One region of the Ralstonia sp. OTU4908 genome, then DNA from elsewhere that is predicted to be linked to it. Evidence: predicted binding sites of a transcription regulator. Region 1 holds the regulator's gene; the other holds the start of a gene.
The links. The regulator FNR, encoded in region 1, switches genes on or off when oxygen is low (the NO sensors DNR and NnrR bind a similar motif). The targets are predictions, from matches to a motif close to TTGATNNNNATCAA.
Positions count from the first base shown of each region.

Region 2: the regulator FNR is predicted to act here: its motif matches at 6,145-6,158, upstream of AAHM38_RS10510 (OmpW/AlkL family protein).

Region 1 covers NZ_JASATD010000002.1:7,317-15,073, forward strand. Annotated here, with positions in the region: gene AAHM38_RS01890 (pseudouridine synthase) at 1-1,131, opposite strand, end outside; gene scpB (SMC-Scp complex subunit ScpB) at 1,222-2,055, opposite strand; gene AAHM38_RS01900 (sulfite exporter TauE/SafE family protein) at 2,544-3,287, opposite strand; gene fnr (fumarate/nitrate reduction transcriptional regulator Fnr) at 3,467-4,195, shown strand; gene AAHM38_RS01910 (hypothetical protein) at 4,217-4,471, opposite strand; gene AAHM38_RS01915 (FixH family protein) at 4,468-4,695, opposite strand; gene ccoG (cytochrome c oxidase accessory protein CcoG) at 4,722-6,185, opposite strand; gene ccoP (cytochrome-c oxidase, cbb3-type subunit III) at 6,182-7,105, opposite strand; gene AAHM38_RS01930 (cbb3-type cytochrome oxidase subunit 3) at 7,118-7,300, opposite strand; gene ccoO (cytochrome-c oxidase, cbb3-type subunit II) at 7,304-7,757, opposite strand, start outside.
Region 2 covers NZ_JASATD010000009.1:90,473-98,229, forward strand. Annotated here, with positions in the region: gene AAHM38_RS10495 (glutamate synthase subunit beta) at 1-144, opposite strand, end outside; gene AAHM38_RS10500 (glutamate synthase-related protein) at 283-4,995, opposite strand; gene AAHM38_RS10505 (transposase) at 5,257-5,982, opposite strand; gene AAHM38_RS10510 (OmpW/AlkL family protein) at 6,229-6,903, shown strand; gene AAHM38_RS10515 (deoxyguanosinetriphosphate triphosphohydrolase) at 7,120-7,757, opposite strand, start outside.

The DNA.
Region 1 (7,757 bases):
CTCGCCGCCGCCGTCGACGCAGCGCAGGAAGTTGGCCTCGCCGTCCTGGAGCGGGATACCGTGCAGCAGCTTCTGGCGGTCGGTCTCAGCCAATTCGCCCAGCGTACGCACCGCATATTCACGTTCAACACCATAGCGCGGGTGCATAAACCGGTTGGCGATATCGCCGGAGGTCGTGAAAATCAGCAGGCCCTCGGTATTGAAGTCGAGGCGGCCGACGGCGACCCACTTGCCGGTCTTCATGCGCGGCAACGCGTCGAACACCGTCGGACGACCTTCCGGATCGGACTGGCTGACGATTTCACCCGACGGCTTGTGATACAGCAGCACGCGCGGCGGCTTGTTCGGCAACTTGCGCTGGATCAGCTTGCCGTTCACGCGCACCTGGTCGGTCGCGAGAATGCGTTGACCGATATGAGCCGGCAGGCCATTCACGGAGACGCGCCCTTGCAGGATCAGGTCTTCCATGTCGCGGCGAGAGCCAAGCCCGGCATCAGCCAGGATTTTGTGCAGTTTGGGAGCGTCGTCTTCGGAGGTCAGTTCGCGCGCCTTGGGAGGCTGCGATGCACCGCCGGTGTCAGCCTCTGAGTCGTACGCCCCGGAAATCACGTATTGGAAGACGTCTTCAGAGCCCTTGCCTCCCTTCAGCCCCTTGCCCCCGCGATTCTGGTTCGCGCCGCCTGCCTTGCCTTGCGGTTTGCCGTTGCGGTTCTGCGACTTGCCACGACCCCCGGTGTTCTTGCCGCCAGCGCCTTCCACACGGTCGTTGCGCTCGGCGCGCTCCAGCGGCTGACCTTCGCCCGGGCGGCGGCGGTTCTTGCCGAAACGGCCGCGCGGGCCACGTCGCTCGCCCTGGTTTTCTGCTGGCGCCTGTTCGGCCGGCGCAGCACCTTCTGCAGCAACTACCGCCGGCTCACCAGCCGCCTCTTTCGGCTTGCGCGGTTGCGCAGGCTGGCCGGCGTCTGCACCACCCGCATCGGCGGCTTCGCCCTCAGGGCGACCATCCTGCTGCTGGCGGCGCGAAGCCACGAGGTTGCGCAAGCCTCGGCGCAATCCCTTGCGGCGAGGGGTGGCCTCAGTCCCATCACCGCCGTCTTGTCGCGGCGGCTGAGCGTCGGCGTCGGCCGGCATACGTGTATCCATGGAGTCTGGCTGGGTGCTCACAACGTCTTTCAAATCTAGGGGTTCAAGCCATCCGCGGACTGCGCGGCGGGCATGGCGTTACGAATGTTCATTGGCGGCAGCCGCGGGCGGCTCGACCGGTGTTTTGTGTTCTGGCCCTGACGCAACCTCGGCCGCACTCACCGCTTGAGGCTCGGTTTCCAGGGCCGGCTCGTCGCGCGGCGCCATCTCAGGTTGCGCTAGTGTTTCAGCAGCCGCCTCAACGGAAGCCTCGGCAACCGGCGATCCGGCCGCTTCCGCCACCGAAGCCTCTGCACCTTCCGGCACGTCGTTGACCAGCGCTGTCAGTTCTTCCACCGCAATTGCGCCGCCCTCGAATTCGATGGCGCCCTGCTCCAGCAGGCTCGCCTGCGCCTGGGCGCGGGCATCTTCGAGCGGCGGCAACTCGTCCAGCGAGCGCAAGCCAAGGTCATCGAGAAACTGCTTGGTCGTTGCATACAGCGCAGGGCGGCCGGGCACGTCGCGATGACCGATGACTTCGATCCAGCCGCGGTCTTCAATCTGCTTGATGACCTGCGTGTTGACCGTAACACCGCGAATGTCTTCAATATCGCCGCGCGTGACCGGCTGGCGGTAAGCGATGATCGCAAGCGTCTCCATCACGGCGCGCGAGTACTTGGGCGGCTTTTCCGGATGCAGGCGGTCGAGATACACACGCATCTCGGGGCGGCTCTGCAGACGCCAGCCGGAGGCCAGCGCAACCAGTTCGACACCGCGATTCAGCCAGTCCTGGCGCAGCTCCTCGAGGAGCACACGGATGGTGTCTGCGGAAACATCTTCGTCGAATAGCTTGCGCAAGTCATTGACTCGCAACGGGTCCTGCGCGCAGATCAGCGCGGTTTCGAGGACGATCTTCGCCTCTTGGGTATTCATCGGGTTGAGCGGCTCGTCATTGCTCGCGCGCGGCGAATTGCCGTCACGCTTGAGGTTTGTCGTCCCGCCGCGACGCACGCGGCATTTCTGGTTGCTGTTGCCCGCCCGGGCCCGGAGCGCAAAGGCCAATCGATTCAATTGGACCCTGCACCGAAACGCAGTGGCTGTGCCCGCAAAGTAAGGGCCGGAGGAGCGAGTTGATCCGGTGCCGGTCAGGCACCACAAGGGCAATTTCTTCCGCCGCCATGTGGACGGATACTGCACCGGACGACTACCAAGAAGAATGGCAGTCCACCCGAATCGACTGTCCAGGGTGACACTACCGCTGGAGGGCATCGCTTGGCGCCGCGCTTGGGATTGTTGATTTGCGCGGGTGGCGAATCGAATTGTTAGCGATTGTAGGGCAATTTCCAGCGGCGCCGCAACCGGGAAGATGATCTAGCCTTCCTATCCCAGGTCGGATGGCAATTTACGCGTGCTTTAAACGCCTACAGTACCAGACAGAATCCGTGTGCGTTGAGCATCTCTGGCAGCCAGATCGCGTGCACCAGCCCCCATATGCCGAACCCGGCGATGGCGACGCCGGCCGCGCCACGCGCCCACCGGCGGCGCGACAAGCCGCGCAGCCACCCAGCGAAGCCAGACATCATCAACAGGTTGGGCAGCGTACCCGCACCAAAGGCGAGCATGACCACCGCCCCGGAGGCAGCGTTGCCTGCCAGCAACGCCATAGCCAATGCGCCGTAGACCATGCCGCACGGCACCAGTCCCCAGGCCATACCCGTGATATAGCGGCGTAGGAACGGCGGCTGACGTTGCAGCGTGCCGCCCAGTGTGGCAGCCCCCCGAGACAGGCCGCCAGCGACGCGGCCGAGCAAGCGCTCGAGCCACACACTGCGCCACGCATCTCCGGCGGAACGCACGAGCAGCATGGTCCCATAGGCGAGTAGCAATACACTGGCGAAGGCAAACAAGCCGCGTTGAATCGGCAGCCATTGCTGGCGCCAGAAGGTCGCGCCCATCGCACCCATGATTGCGCCAAGCAGCGCGTAGGTGGTCAACCGGCCGGCATGCATGACGACCTGCTCGAACCATAGCCGGCGGCGCGACACGACCCGTACCGCCACAGTTCCACGTTCGGCCGCGAGCGCGATCCCGCTGCACATCGCCAGACAATGCACACCGCCGAGCAATGCAATCAGAAAAACGCTGAGAAGCGCTGCAGCACTCATCTTTTTGACGCTCTTTTGATATGGGCCAAGGTTTTCGTTTTGCTGTTGCGAACTAAGCGTAATTGACGCGTTTTGCCGCATCGGAAATGTCCGAGGACAAGAAGGTCGCCGTTATAATAAGCTGAGCTGCATCACAAGAATTACTCATTTCACTTTCCCGAAATTCAGTCGCCCCGCCCGTGCTCACTCGAATCGCACTCACCGACCACGCCTCGCGTTGCTCCACCTGTGTACTCGGGCAAATCTGCCTGCCGGTGGGAATGAACTCGGACGACGTGCGCAAGATGGACGATTTGGTCAGCGAGCGCATCCGCATTAAGAAGGGGCAATCGCTCTATTCCCTGGGGGAGCCGCTCGAAGCGGTTTACGGCATTCGTTTCGGTACGCTCAAAACCCATCTGACGCTGGAAGACGGTCGGCACCAGATCACGGGGTTCCACCTGCCGGGTGAGATCGTCGGGCTCGATGGCATTGGCGATATGCGCCATGTGTCGGATGCCACCGCGCTCGAAGATACCGAAGTCTGCGTGGTGCGCTACGACGAGCTGCAACACCTTTCGCGCCGGCTGCCTTCGCTGCAGCATCAGTTCCTGCGCATCATGAGCAAGGAAATTTCGCAGGATCACCTGATGCTGCTCACGCTGGGTTCCATGCGTGCGGAGGAGCGTCTCGCAGCGTTCCTGCTTAACCTCTCGAAGCGTTCGGCCCAGCGGGGATATTCGTCAACAGAGTTTGTGCTGCGCATGAGCCGCGAAGAGCTGGGCAGCTATCTGGGTCTCAAGCTCGAAACCGTCAGCCGCCTGTTCTCGCGCTTTGCCGAAGCGGGCCTCATCCAGATCCGCCAACGCCACGTCAAACTGATCGACCTGGCCGGCCTGCGCCAGGTCATGAGCGGTCAAGCCGCTTGAAGCTCCTTCCATGGCGCCCGCTCACACGAGCGGGTGTTCATGCGCTTCCAGTTTGCCGATGCCCGGCGACACGTACAGCGTCAGCGCGCTCGACAATCCGCACAGCAACCAGAACACAAAGAACGATACCGTGTAGACCGCCTGGGCCGACACGGTGATCTGTTCGCCGAAGAAACGCAGGTCGGCGGGGTCCACCACTGCAAAGACCACCAGTTCAGCCAGCGCGGCCGACAGAAATGCCGGCCACAGAATCCACATCAGCAGTCGACGCTTCATCGGGCCTCCGCGTGAATACCATGTGTCGGCGTGACGGTCGTCTTTTCAACGACCAAACCGTGGCGCACGACGTTGTCGTGAATAGCGACATCGGGATGCGAAATCGCCAGCCAGATGGTGACGCCGCAGCCGATCATGGCGACAAACGGCCCTGCCATGAGCAGCCACGGCCAGGGCTCGCGCCACCACGGACGGGCCTGCGCGGAAGATTGCGTTGCGTGCATCGTTGCCTCCTGTTGGGGATGCCGCATCAGCGCGGCACGATGAAGCTAGACGGTTCGCGCAGTACGAGGCTGGCGCTACCGCTGTCTGCGTGGATGACGAAACGGATTTTGTGCGAGCCGGGGGCGGCATCATCGGCTGGCCGGCGTACGCGCACTGGCAGCAGTCGGTTGGCCGCCGGTGGCAGCTCCAGTGTGGTCGACTCGCCACGACCGCCCTGCACATCCAGTTCCGGCATGCCCTCTGCTGTGATGGTCACGCGCATGGGGAGCTCGGACGCGTTCATCAACTGCAGGCGGTAAACGTTCTCGATCTTGCCCCCGTCCACTTCGCGCGCCAGTGCACCACGATCACGAATCACATCAACCTTGAGCGGCTGGCGCATGGCCAATGCCATGATGAAGCCGGTGATGAGCACAAGCATGATCCCGGTATAGATCAGCACGCGCGGGCGCAGCAGATGTCGCCGGGCGTCCTTCGGGCTGAGCCGATCGCGCATTGCGCGTTCCGACGTATAGCGGATCAGACCGCGCGGGTAGCGCATCTTGTCCATGACCTGATCACAGGCATCAATGCAGGCGCCGCAACCAATGCATTCGTATTGCAGCCCCTGGCGGATGTCGATACCGGTCGGGCACACCTGTACACAGATACTGCAGTCGACGCACGAGCCCAGGCCCTGCGCTTGGAAGTCGGCATTGCGGGAGCGGCTGCCCCTCGGTTCACCGCGCTGCGTGTCGTATGTGACGACGTAGGTATCGGGGTCGACCATCACGCTCTGGAAACGCGCGTACGGGCACATGTAGCGACACACCTGCTCGCGCATGAAGCCTGCGTTGCCCCATGTGGCAAAAGCGTAGAACAGCATCCAGAACGTTTGCCATGGCCCGAGGGAAAGCGTCCACGTCTCCATGCCGAGATCGCGGATCGGCGTGAAGAAGCCGACGAAGGTGAATCCCGTCCATAGCGCAATGAGAATCCAGGCCGAGTGCTTTGCAGCCTTGAGGCGGAATTTGCGTAGGCTCCAACGCTCACCGTCGAGGCGGATGCGGGCAAAGCGGTCACCTTCGACATGCCGCTCGATCCACATGAAGATTTCGGTGTAAACCGTCTGCGGACAGGCATAACCGCAAAAGAGCCGCCCCGCCACCGCAGTGAACAGGAACAGCCCCAACGCCGACAGCACCAGCAGTACCGTCAGATAAATCACGTCTTGCGGCCAAAGTACGAGGCCGAACAGATAGAACTTGCGTGCGCCCAGATCAAAGAGCACGGCTTGGCGACCATTCCACTGTAACCACGGCAAGCCATAGAAGATGGCTTGCGTCGCCAGCACCAGCCAGACGCGCCAACGCGCAAACGCACCGGTCACGGCGCGCGGATAGATCTTGCGCCGGACTTCATAGAGCATCTGCTCAGTCGGCGCGTCGTCTACACCCGCCACTGCGGTGGCGGGTGTCATCGGGCGCCAGGCAGGTTCTTTGTCGCTCATTGCGCGTGGCTCGTGTTGCTATTGGACAGGCCCCAGACATAGGCCGCCAGCATGCGAATCTTCTCCGGAGAGAGCAGGTTCTCGTGTGCCGGCATCGTGTTGTCACGACCCTTGAGGATGGTCTCGACGATGGTCGCTTCCGAACTGCCATATAGCCAGACGCGGTCGGTCAGGTTGGGCGCGCCCAGCGCCTGATTGCCCTTGCCGGTTGCCATGTGGCAAGCCGCACAGACCGACTTGAACGTCGGTTCGCCGCGCGCTGCCTTGATCGGGTCATACGACAGTCCCGACAGCGAGCGCACGTAGTTCGCCACATTGACTGCCTGATTGCCATCCACGACCGCCGTCAGGGACGGCATGACGCCGTGACGCCCCTTGGTGATGGTGGTCAGGATCGTCTCGGGGTCTCCGCCGTACAGCCAGTCGCCGTCGGTCAGATTCGGAAAGCCCTTCGAGCCGCCGGCATCCGAGCCATGGCACTGCGCACAGTTGTTAAGGAAAAGGCGCTGGCCGATCTCATGGGCCTGCGGATCGGCGGCGATCTGCTTGATGTCCATGCTGGCATAACGCTCATAGAGCGGTCGGACCTGCGCATCGGCGGCCGCACGCTGCGAGGCCAACTCGCCGCGCGTGGAGAAACCAAGCACACCGCCATATGCGCCCAAGCCCGGATACAGGATCAGGTACCCCAATGCAAAGACGCACGACAGCAGGAACATCCACATCCACCAGCGCGGCAGCGGATTGTTCAGTTCGCGCAAATCGCCATCCCATACGTGGCCGGTGTCTTCCCCGGCGCTGCGCCCCGGTGCCACTTGAATGCGCCGCTGGGAGAACAGCAGCCAGATGCACCACACGATGCCGACCAGGGCAATCGCCGCGATGTAATACCCCCAGAACTCCGAAATGAAGTCGCTCATGATTCTGTGTCCTTATTGATGCGGGCGCGATGCGTCTGCATGCGCACCGGCGACTTCGGCCTCATCGGGCAGCAGGAACGGCAGCATGGCCGATTCAGCGTTCGCCGCGCGGCGATGCGCCGAGAATGCCCACCAGGAAATGCAGACGAACAGCACGAGGAAGACGGCAGTCGCAATTGCACTGAGCGTGGCCATGGCTTACTCCTTGGCAGCAACGGTTGCAGGTGCAGCAGCCGGTGCGGCAGCCACGTCCCGTATGTTGCGCAGTTCCACGCCGAGGCCTTGCAGATAGGCGACCACGGCGTCTTCCTCCGTCTTGCCGACCAGTTGCTCGCGCGCTGCGGCAATCTGCGCATCCGTGTACGGCACACCAAGCTGGCGCAGGACGTGCATCTTCTTTTCGATGTCGCTGTTGTCGAGCGGCGTCTTCGACAGCCACGCATATGCAGGCATGTTCGACTCGGGCACCACTTCACGCGGGTCGCGCAGGTGGATGCGATGCCAGTCGTCCGAATAGCGTTGCCCCACGCGCGCCAAGTCCGGACCGGTGCGCTTGGAACCCCACAGGAACGGGTGATCGAACACCGATTCACCTGCCAGCGAATAGTGGCCATAGCGCTCGGTCTCGGCGCGCAACGTACGCACTTGCTGC
Region 2 (7,757 bases), on a different contig from region 1:
GTCCATGCAGCGTGCGCCCTGAATCTTGGCTTCGTTGTCCGCCAGCGCGAACACGAATTCCTTGTAATGCTTCACGCGCGCTTCGGGCGCTTCGTATGCCTCGTTCTGGCGGGGAAATTCGAGAAAACCAGTCGCCTTGCCCATGGTGTCCTTCCTGTCTCGACCTTGCCGGCACAGCGGTGCTGGCGAGGCGTCGAGCCTGTCTTGTGAGGTTGCGTTGTATTTAGTGGCGGCGGGCGCCGATCATCGATCGACCACCCGCCAAGTCGCTTGGAATCAGGTTCAGGCGGCGATCTGTTCGCGGCCCGCTTCCTGTTCCCGCTCGTACATCTCGGTCAGTGCACGCTTGTACTCGGTCGGGAAGACCTTGACGAAACGACGGCGCGCATTGTTCCAGTCGGCCAGCAGTTCCTTGGCACGCTCAGAGCCGGTGTAGCGGAAGTGCTTTTCCACCAGCGCCTTGAGCAGTTGCTCGTCGAGCACGCGCTCGCCGTTCACCTTGTGCCAGGTCGACGGCGTGTGGGCCTTCTCCTGGTCGGCCGCCGAAAGCACGGATTCCAGCGCCACCATTGCCGTGTTGCAGCGCTTGTCGAACAGGCCGTCTTCGTCATAGACGTAAGCCACGCCGCCCGACATGCCTGCCGCGAAGTTGCGGCCGGTGGCACCGAGCACGACAACCGTGCCGCCGGTCATGTATTCGCAGCCGTGGTCGCCCGTGCCTTCCACCACCGTGGTGGCGCCGGAGTTGCGCACCGCGAAGCGCTCGCCGGCCACGCCGTTGAAGAACGCCTCACCAGCCAGCGCACCGTACAGCACGGTGTTGCCGACGATGATGTTGTTGGTCGGCTCACCGCGGAACTCGTGCGGCGGACGCACGATCACGCGGCCGCCCGACAGGCCCTTGCCCACGTAGTCGTTGCCGTCGCCCACCAGGTCCAGCGTGATGCCATGCGCCAGGAACGCGCCGAACGACTGGCCGGCCGTGCCCTGCATCTGCACGTGGATCGAGTCATCGGGCAAACCCTCGTGGCCATAACGCTTGGCGACTTCTCCCGAGAGCATCGCGCCGACCGTGCGGTTGACGTTGCGCACCGGCTGGATGAACGAAACACGCTCGCCTTTCTCCAGCGCAGCCTTGGACTTCTCGATGAGCTGGTGATCCAGTGCACGATCCAGACCGTGGTCTTGCACATCGACCTGGTAGCACGGCTCGCCTTCCTTCTTGGCCGGCTGGTAGAAGATGCGCGCGAAGTCCAGGCCGCGGGCCTTCCAGTGTTCGATACCGGCCTTTGTGTCCAGCAGGTCGGCGCGGCCGATCAGTTCGTTGAACGTGCGGATGCCCAGTTGCGCCATGATTTCGCGCACTTCCTCGGCCACGAAGAAGAAGTAGTTCACCACGTGCTCAGGTTTGCCCGAGAACTTCTTGCGCAGCACCGGATCCTGCGTCGCCACGCCCACCGGGCAGGTGTTCAGGTGGCACTTGCGCATCATGATGCAGCCTTCGACGACCAGCGGGGCGGTCGCAAAGCCGAATTCGTCAGCGCCCAGCAGCGCGCCGATCACAACGTCGCGCCCGGTCTTCATCTGGCCGTCAGCCTGCACGCGGATGCGGTTGCGCAGGCCGTTGAGCATCAGCGTCTGCTGCGTCTCGGCCAGGCCCAGTTCCCAGGGCGTACCGGCGTGTTTGATCGACGACCACGGCGAGGCGCCCGTGCCACCGTCATGACCGGCGATCACCACGTGGTCTGCCTTGGCCTTGGCGACACCTGCCGCCACCGTACCCACGCCGACTTCCGACACCAGCTTGACCGACACGTCCGAACGCGGGTTCACGTTCTTCAGATCGTGGATGAGCTGCGCCAGATCTTCAATCGAATAGATATCGTGGTGTGGCGGCGGCGAGATCAGGCCCACGCCCGGCACTGCATAACGCAGCTTGCCGATGTAATCCGTCACCTTGTGGCCGGGCAGTTGACCGCCCTCGCCGGGCTTGGCGCCCTGCGCCATCTTGATCTGGATCTGATCAGCCGACGCCAGGTACTCGGCCGTCACGCCAAAGCGGCCCGAGGCTACCTGCTTGATTTTCGAGCGCAGCGAATCGCCCTCTTGCAGTTCCAGATCGCGCTCGACCACTTCGCGGCCGATCACGTCCGACAGCTTCGTGCCCTGCTTGATGGGAATGCCGCGCAGTTCGTTGCGATAACGGCGCTCGTCTTCACCGCCTTCGCCCGTGTTCGACTTGCCGCCGATACGGTTCATCGCCACGGCCAGCGTGGTGTGCGCTTCCGTGCTGATCGAACCCAGCGACATGGCGCCGGTCGCGAAGCGCTTGACGATCTCCTTGGCCGGTTCGACTTCTTCCAGCGGAATCGCGCGCGCCGGGTCCACCTTGAACTCGAACAGGCCGCGCAGCGTCATGTGGCGCTTGCTCTGATCGTTGATCAGGTTCGCGTATTCCTTGTACGTCTGGTACGAATTCGCGCGCGTCGCATGCTGCAGCTTGGCGATCGAATCCGGCGTCCACATGTGCTCTTCGCCGCGGACGCGGTAGGCGTATTCGCCGCCGGCGTCCAGCATGTTCGCCAGCACCGGTGCATCGCCAAAGGCGTCGCGGTGCAGGCGCAGCGCCTCTTCAGCCACCTCGAAGATGCCGATGCCGCCCACGTTGGATGCCGTGCCCTGGAAGTACTTGTCGACCAGTTCGCGCGACAGGCCGATCGCTTCGAAGATCTGCGCGCCGGTGTACGACATGTACGTCGAGATGCCCATCTTGGACATTACCTTGTGCAGGCCCTTGCCGATCGCCTTGGTGAAGTTGTAGATGGCCTTCTCGGCCGTCAGACCCAGACTCGGCGCGAGTTCGGCCAGCGTTTCCATTGCCAGGTACGGGTGCACGGCTTCTGCACCGTAGCCGGCCAGCAGTGCGAAGTGGTGCACTTCACGGGCCGAACCTGTTTCAACGACCAGACCCGTGCTCGTGCGCAAGCCCTTGTCCACCAGGTGATGGTGGATGGCAGACGTGGCCAGCAGCGCGGGAATCGCGGCCTGCTTCTCGTCGACCGCGCGGTCCGAAACGATCAGGATGTTGTAGCCCGACTTGACCGCATCGACAGCCTCGGCGCACAGCGAAGCCAGGCGCGCTTCGATGCCTTCCTTGCCCCACGCCACCGGATAGCAGATGTCCAGCTCGTAAGCCATGAACTTGCCGCCGGTGTAGTGCTCGATGTTGCGGATCTTCGCCATGTCCTTGAAGTCCAGCACGGGCTGGCTCACTTCAAGGCGCATCGGCGGGTTGATGTTGTTCAGCTCAAGCAGGTTCGGCTTCGGCCCGATGAACGAGACGAGCGACATCACCACGTTTTCGCGGATCGGGTCGATCGGCGGGTTCGTGACCTGCGCGAACAGTTGCTTGAAGTAGTTGTAGAGCGTCTTGTTCTTCGAGGACAGCACGGCCAGCGGGCTGTCGTTGCCCATAGAGCCGGCGGCCTCTTCGCCGTTGGCGGCCATCGGGGCCATCAGGAACTTGACGTCTTCCTGGGTGTAGGCAAACGCCTGCTGACGGTCAAGCAGCTTGGCGGCCGGCTTGGTCTCGGCGGCCACGTCTTCAGGCTTGGCTTCCAGCTCGTCGAGCTTGATGCGCACGGCATCAATCCAGCTCTTGTACGGCTTGGCGTTGGCCAGATTGTCCTTGAGTTCCTTGTCGTCGATGATGCGGCCCTGCTCCATGTCGATCAGGAACATCTTGCCCGGCTGCAGACGCCACTTCTTGACGATGCGGGACTCGGGAATCGGCAGCACGCCGGCTTCCGAAGCCATCACGACCATGTCGTCATCGGTCACGTAATAACGCGCCGGACGCAGGCCGTTACGGTCGAGCGTTGCGCCGATCTGGCGGCCGTCGGTAAAGCAGATGGCGGCGGGGCCGTCCCACGGCTCCATCATCGCGGCATGGTATTCGTAGAAGGCGCGACGATTGTCGTCCATCAGCGTGTGTTGTTCCCACGCTTCCGGAATCATCATCATCATCGCCTGGGCCAGCGGATAGCCCGCCATCGTCAGCAGTTCGAGGCAGTTGTCGAACGAAGCCGTATCGGATTGGCCCGGATAGATCAGCGGCCACAGCTTGGGCAGGTCATCGCCCAGCACCGGCGACGAGATGCCGCCCGTACGTGCGTTGATCCAGTTGACGTTGCCCTTGACGGTGTTGATTTCGCCGTTGTGCGCAACCATGCGGTACGGGTGCGCCAGTTCCCATGCAGGGAACGTGTTGGTCGAGAAACGCTGGTGCACCAGCGCAAGCGCCGACACCGTGCGCGGATCAGCCAGATCCTGGTAGTACCGGCCGACCTGTTCGCAAAGCAGCAGGCCCTTGTAGACGATCGTGCGCGCCGACATCGAGGGCACGAAGTATTCTTTGCCGTGCTTGAGCTTGAGCGCCTGGATGGCGTGGCTGGCGGTCTTGCGGATCACGTACAGCTTCCGCTCCAGCGCGTCGGTGGTCATGATGTCGCGGCCGCGCCCGATGAAGATCTGGCGGATCACCGGCTCGGTCTTCTGCACCGTCGGCGACATCGGCATGGTCTTGTCGACCGGAACATCGCGCCAGCCCAGCACAACCTGGCCTTCCAGACGCACGGTGCGCTCAAGTTCCTGCTCACAGGCCAGGCGCGAAGCGTGTTCCTTCGGCAGGAAGATCATGCCGACGCCGTATTCGCCGGCCGGCGGCAGGTTGATACCCTGCTTGGCCATTTCTTCACGGAAGAACTGGTCGGGAATCTGCAGCAGGATGCCTGCGCCGTCGCCCATCAGCGGGTCAGCGCCCACAGCGCCCCGGTGGTCGAGGTTGTGCAGGATGCGCAAGCCCTGCTGGACGATCTCGTGGCTCTTCTTGCCCTTGATGTGGGCGACGAAGCCGACGCCGCAAGCGTCGTGTTCATTGGTCGGGTCGTACAGACCCTGGGCCGACGGCGTGATGGGGAAGGAATGTTGTTCCACGGCGATCTTCCGAGGTTGTAGGTACAACGCGCCGCAGAAGGCCCTCGCGATCGTGCGGATGCGAAGGCAGACAGGCAATGGCGCGCCGCACCATGAATGCGGGGTGAAACGAATATAAAAGAGTGGCCCGTAACAGGCAAAATTTTTTAAATGGGGTCGGAGTAAATTAATAAATGCGTAGTCTCAGTGCGGGCTTTTTAATAGGGACAGATTAAAACCGCCCGAATCGATGCGCCCATACATGACAGCGCCGCCATCCCGCTATTCGGTGCGCGCGCTGCCCTCCGCTTCCACCGCCGTGGTTTGGCGCGGCGGCCGCCCCTTGGGCAATGGCGCAACGCGACGGCCTCCGGTGCGCGCAAGTGTCGCGAGAAACGCCTCATTGCCGAGCGGCCAACCACTGTGCACATGCTGGCGAATCTGCGCGAACTGGTCGGAGCCCAAACCTTCATGCCACAACGTTCGGTAGCGCGACTGGCGCTCAAAAGGCGTGTTGCCAAGGCGCCAGTAACAGAAGTGGTCACTCACCCACGGAATGGATTGAATGCCGACGTGGTGACGATACGTGCTCCATCGATCTTCTTCCGGCGTGCTGACGAGCCCCGCGCGCACCGCGTTCGATTCCACATACAACAGGATCGGCAGCACCCACTCGGCGGGGTCCAGTACCGTCGATCGGAAACGCCCTTCCCACAACGTGCCGCTGCGATCCGCCGCAGCGTTGAAGTAGCGCGTATAGCGCCGTCCCACAGCCTGCAGCGTTCGCGAAAGACTGTCCGCCACCTTGGGTGTCCCCACCAGATGGACGTGATTCGGCATCAGCGAAAACCCATGGATGGCGAAGTCATGCTCGCGGGCGGCCATGCGCAGCGTGTCGAGATAGAACGCGTAGTCGTCGTCGCCGCGGAAAACGGTCTGGCGATTGTTGCCGCGCTGCAACACGTGCACCGGGACATCGATTGGGCTGAGACGAGGCAGGCGAGCCATGGAAAAACGGGTGGAGAAAAGCGCCATCGTAGCCGGAGCGCGTGAATCTGTCCCCAATTTTTAGGGCGCAAACGCTTGCATAGCGCTGTCGTCGGGGCGCAACGGAGAAGTTTGCGTGCCGTCAAATCGGCGGCCCTATGCGCTATCGACGACTGGTCCAACTTGATCCCAAGCAAATCGGCCGGGCGACTTCCCCGCGAGACTGGCTCCCACTACATCACAAGACGACACGAGAGGGAGCGATTGATGGCTTTTCACCGCCTAGCCGTTGTAGCTGTTGCCGCCGGAATGCTTGCCGCCGGGTTCAGCCAGGCCGCCTTTGCGCAGGGCACGGATTTGCCGCCGGCCTCCGGTAATTGGATGGTACGTCTGCGCGCCGTCAACCTGACAGCCGCCAACAAATCCGATCCGGTGCCTGCACTGGCCATTCCGGCTGACGCCATTCAGATCAACAACAAGGTCCTGCCCGAACTGGACATCTCGTATTTCTTTACGCCACATCTGGCCGCCGAGCTGATCCTGACTTACCCGCAACAGCAGGACGTCACGGTCATGCGAAGCGCGCTGGGCGGCCCCACCAAGATCGGCAGTTTCCGCCACTTGCCGCCCATCCTGACGATGCAGTATCACTTCACGCCCGAGTCGCGCTTCAAGCCGTACGTGGGCGCCGGCATCAACTACACGCGCATCTCGAATGTCGATCTCCAGGTGCCCGGCGTTGGTTCGCTGGACCTCAGCAAGAACAGCTTCGGCCCCGCGCTGCAGGTCGGCTTCGACTATCGCCTGACCGAACGCCTCTACTTCAACGTCGACCTGAAGAAGACCTGGATCAGCGCCGACGTGAAGATGGGCGGCCAGACCATCAGCAAAGTCAAGGTTGACCCGTGGCTGCTGGGCGTCGGCCTGGGCTATCGCTTTTAAGGGAGGACGATCAGCGAACTGACACTGTCCTGATCGACTTTTACCGACGTGCCGCAGGGGCCGTCGACGGCGGGGGCGCTCGTCGGCGGTGGTTGGCGCGTTCGGCCCGGCATGCGTTGGGGCGGCCGGGCATTTTTTTTGGGCGCTCGGTTTAGATCCGCTGCCTGATGGTTAGGGAGCCAAGCGAGCGAGTGGCCGCCCCACCGGCGCCGTCGCTCAAACTGCATCCACCGCAAAGATGCGGCGATGCTCCTTGATGGCATAGCGATCCGTCATGCCGGCAATGTAATGCGCAATCCAGCGCGGCTGCTCTTCAGGGTTGGCTTTTGCCTGGTATTGCGGCGGCAGCAGACGCGGGTCATCCATGAACGCGCCGAACAGATCGTCGATGATGCGGCGTGCCTTGGCCGCCATGCGCATCACGAGGTAATGCCGATACAGGTTATCGAACAGGAAACGCTTGAGCGCGCGCGCCTCTTCGCGCATCGGCTCGGAGAACGCAACAAGCGGCGGCGCGGCGCGCACATCGTCGATGCATTGCGGCGCCACTTCAGCGATGCCCGTGCGCGTGGTGCCGATCAGATCGACGATCAGCGCGTTGATGATGCGACGAATGGTTTCGTTGATCAGGCGTCGGCCGCTAACGTCCGGAAATGCCGCCTCGGCTTCGCGCCGATGGATGGCCCACAGCGGCACGTCTTCGAGTTGCTCCAGCGTAATCAGGCCGGAGCGTAGGCCGTCGTCGATGTCGTGGTTGTTGTACGCGACCTCATCGGCGAGGTTGGCGAGCTGCGCCTCCAGCGAAGGCTGCTGCCCTTCGAGAAAGCGCCGCCCCAAGTCACCCAGCGTCGCCG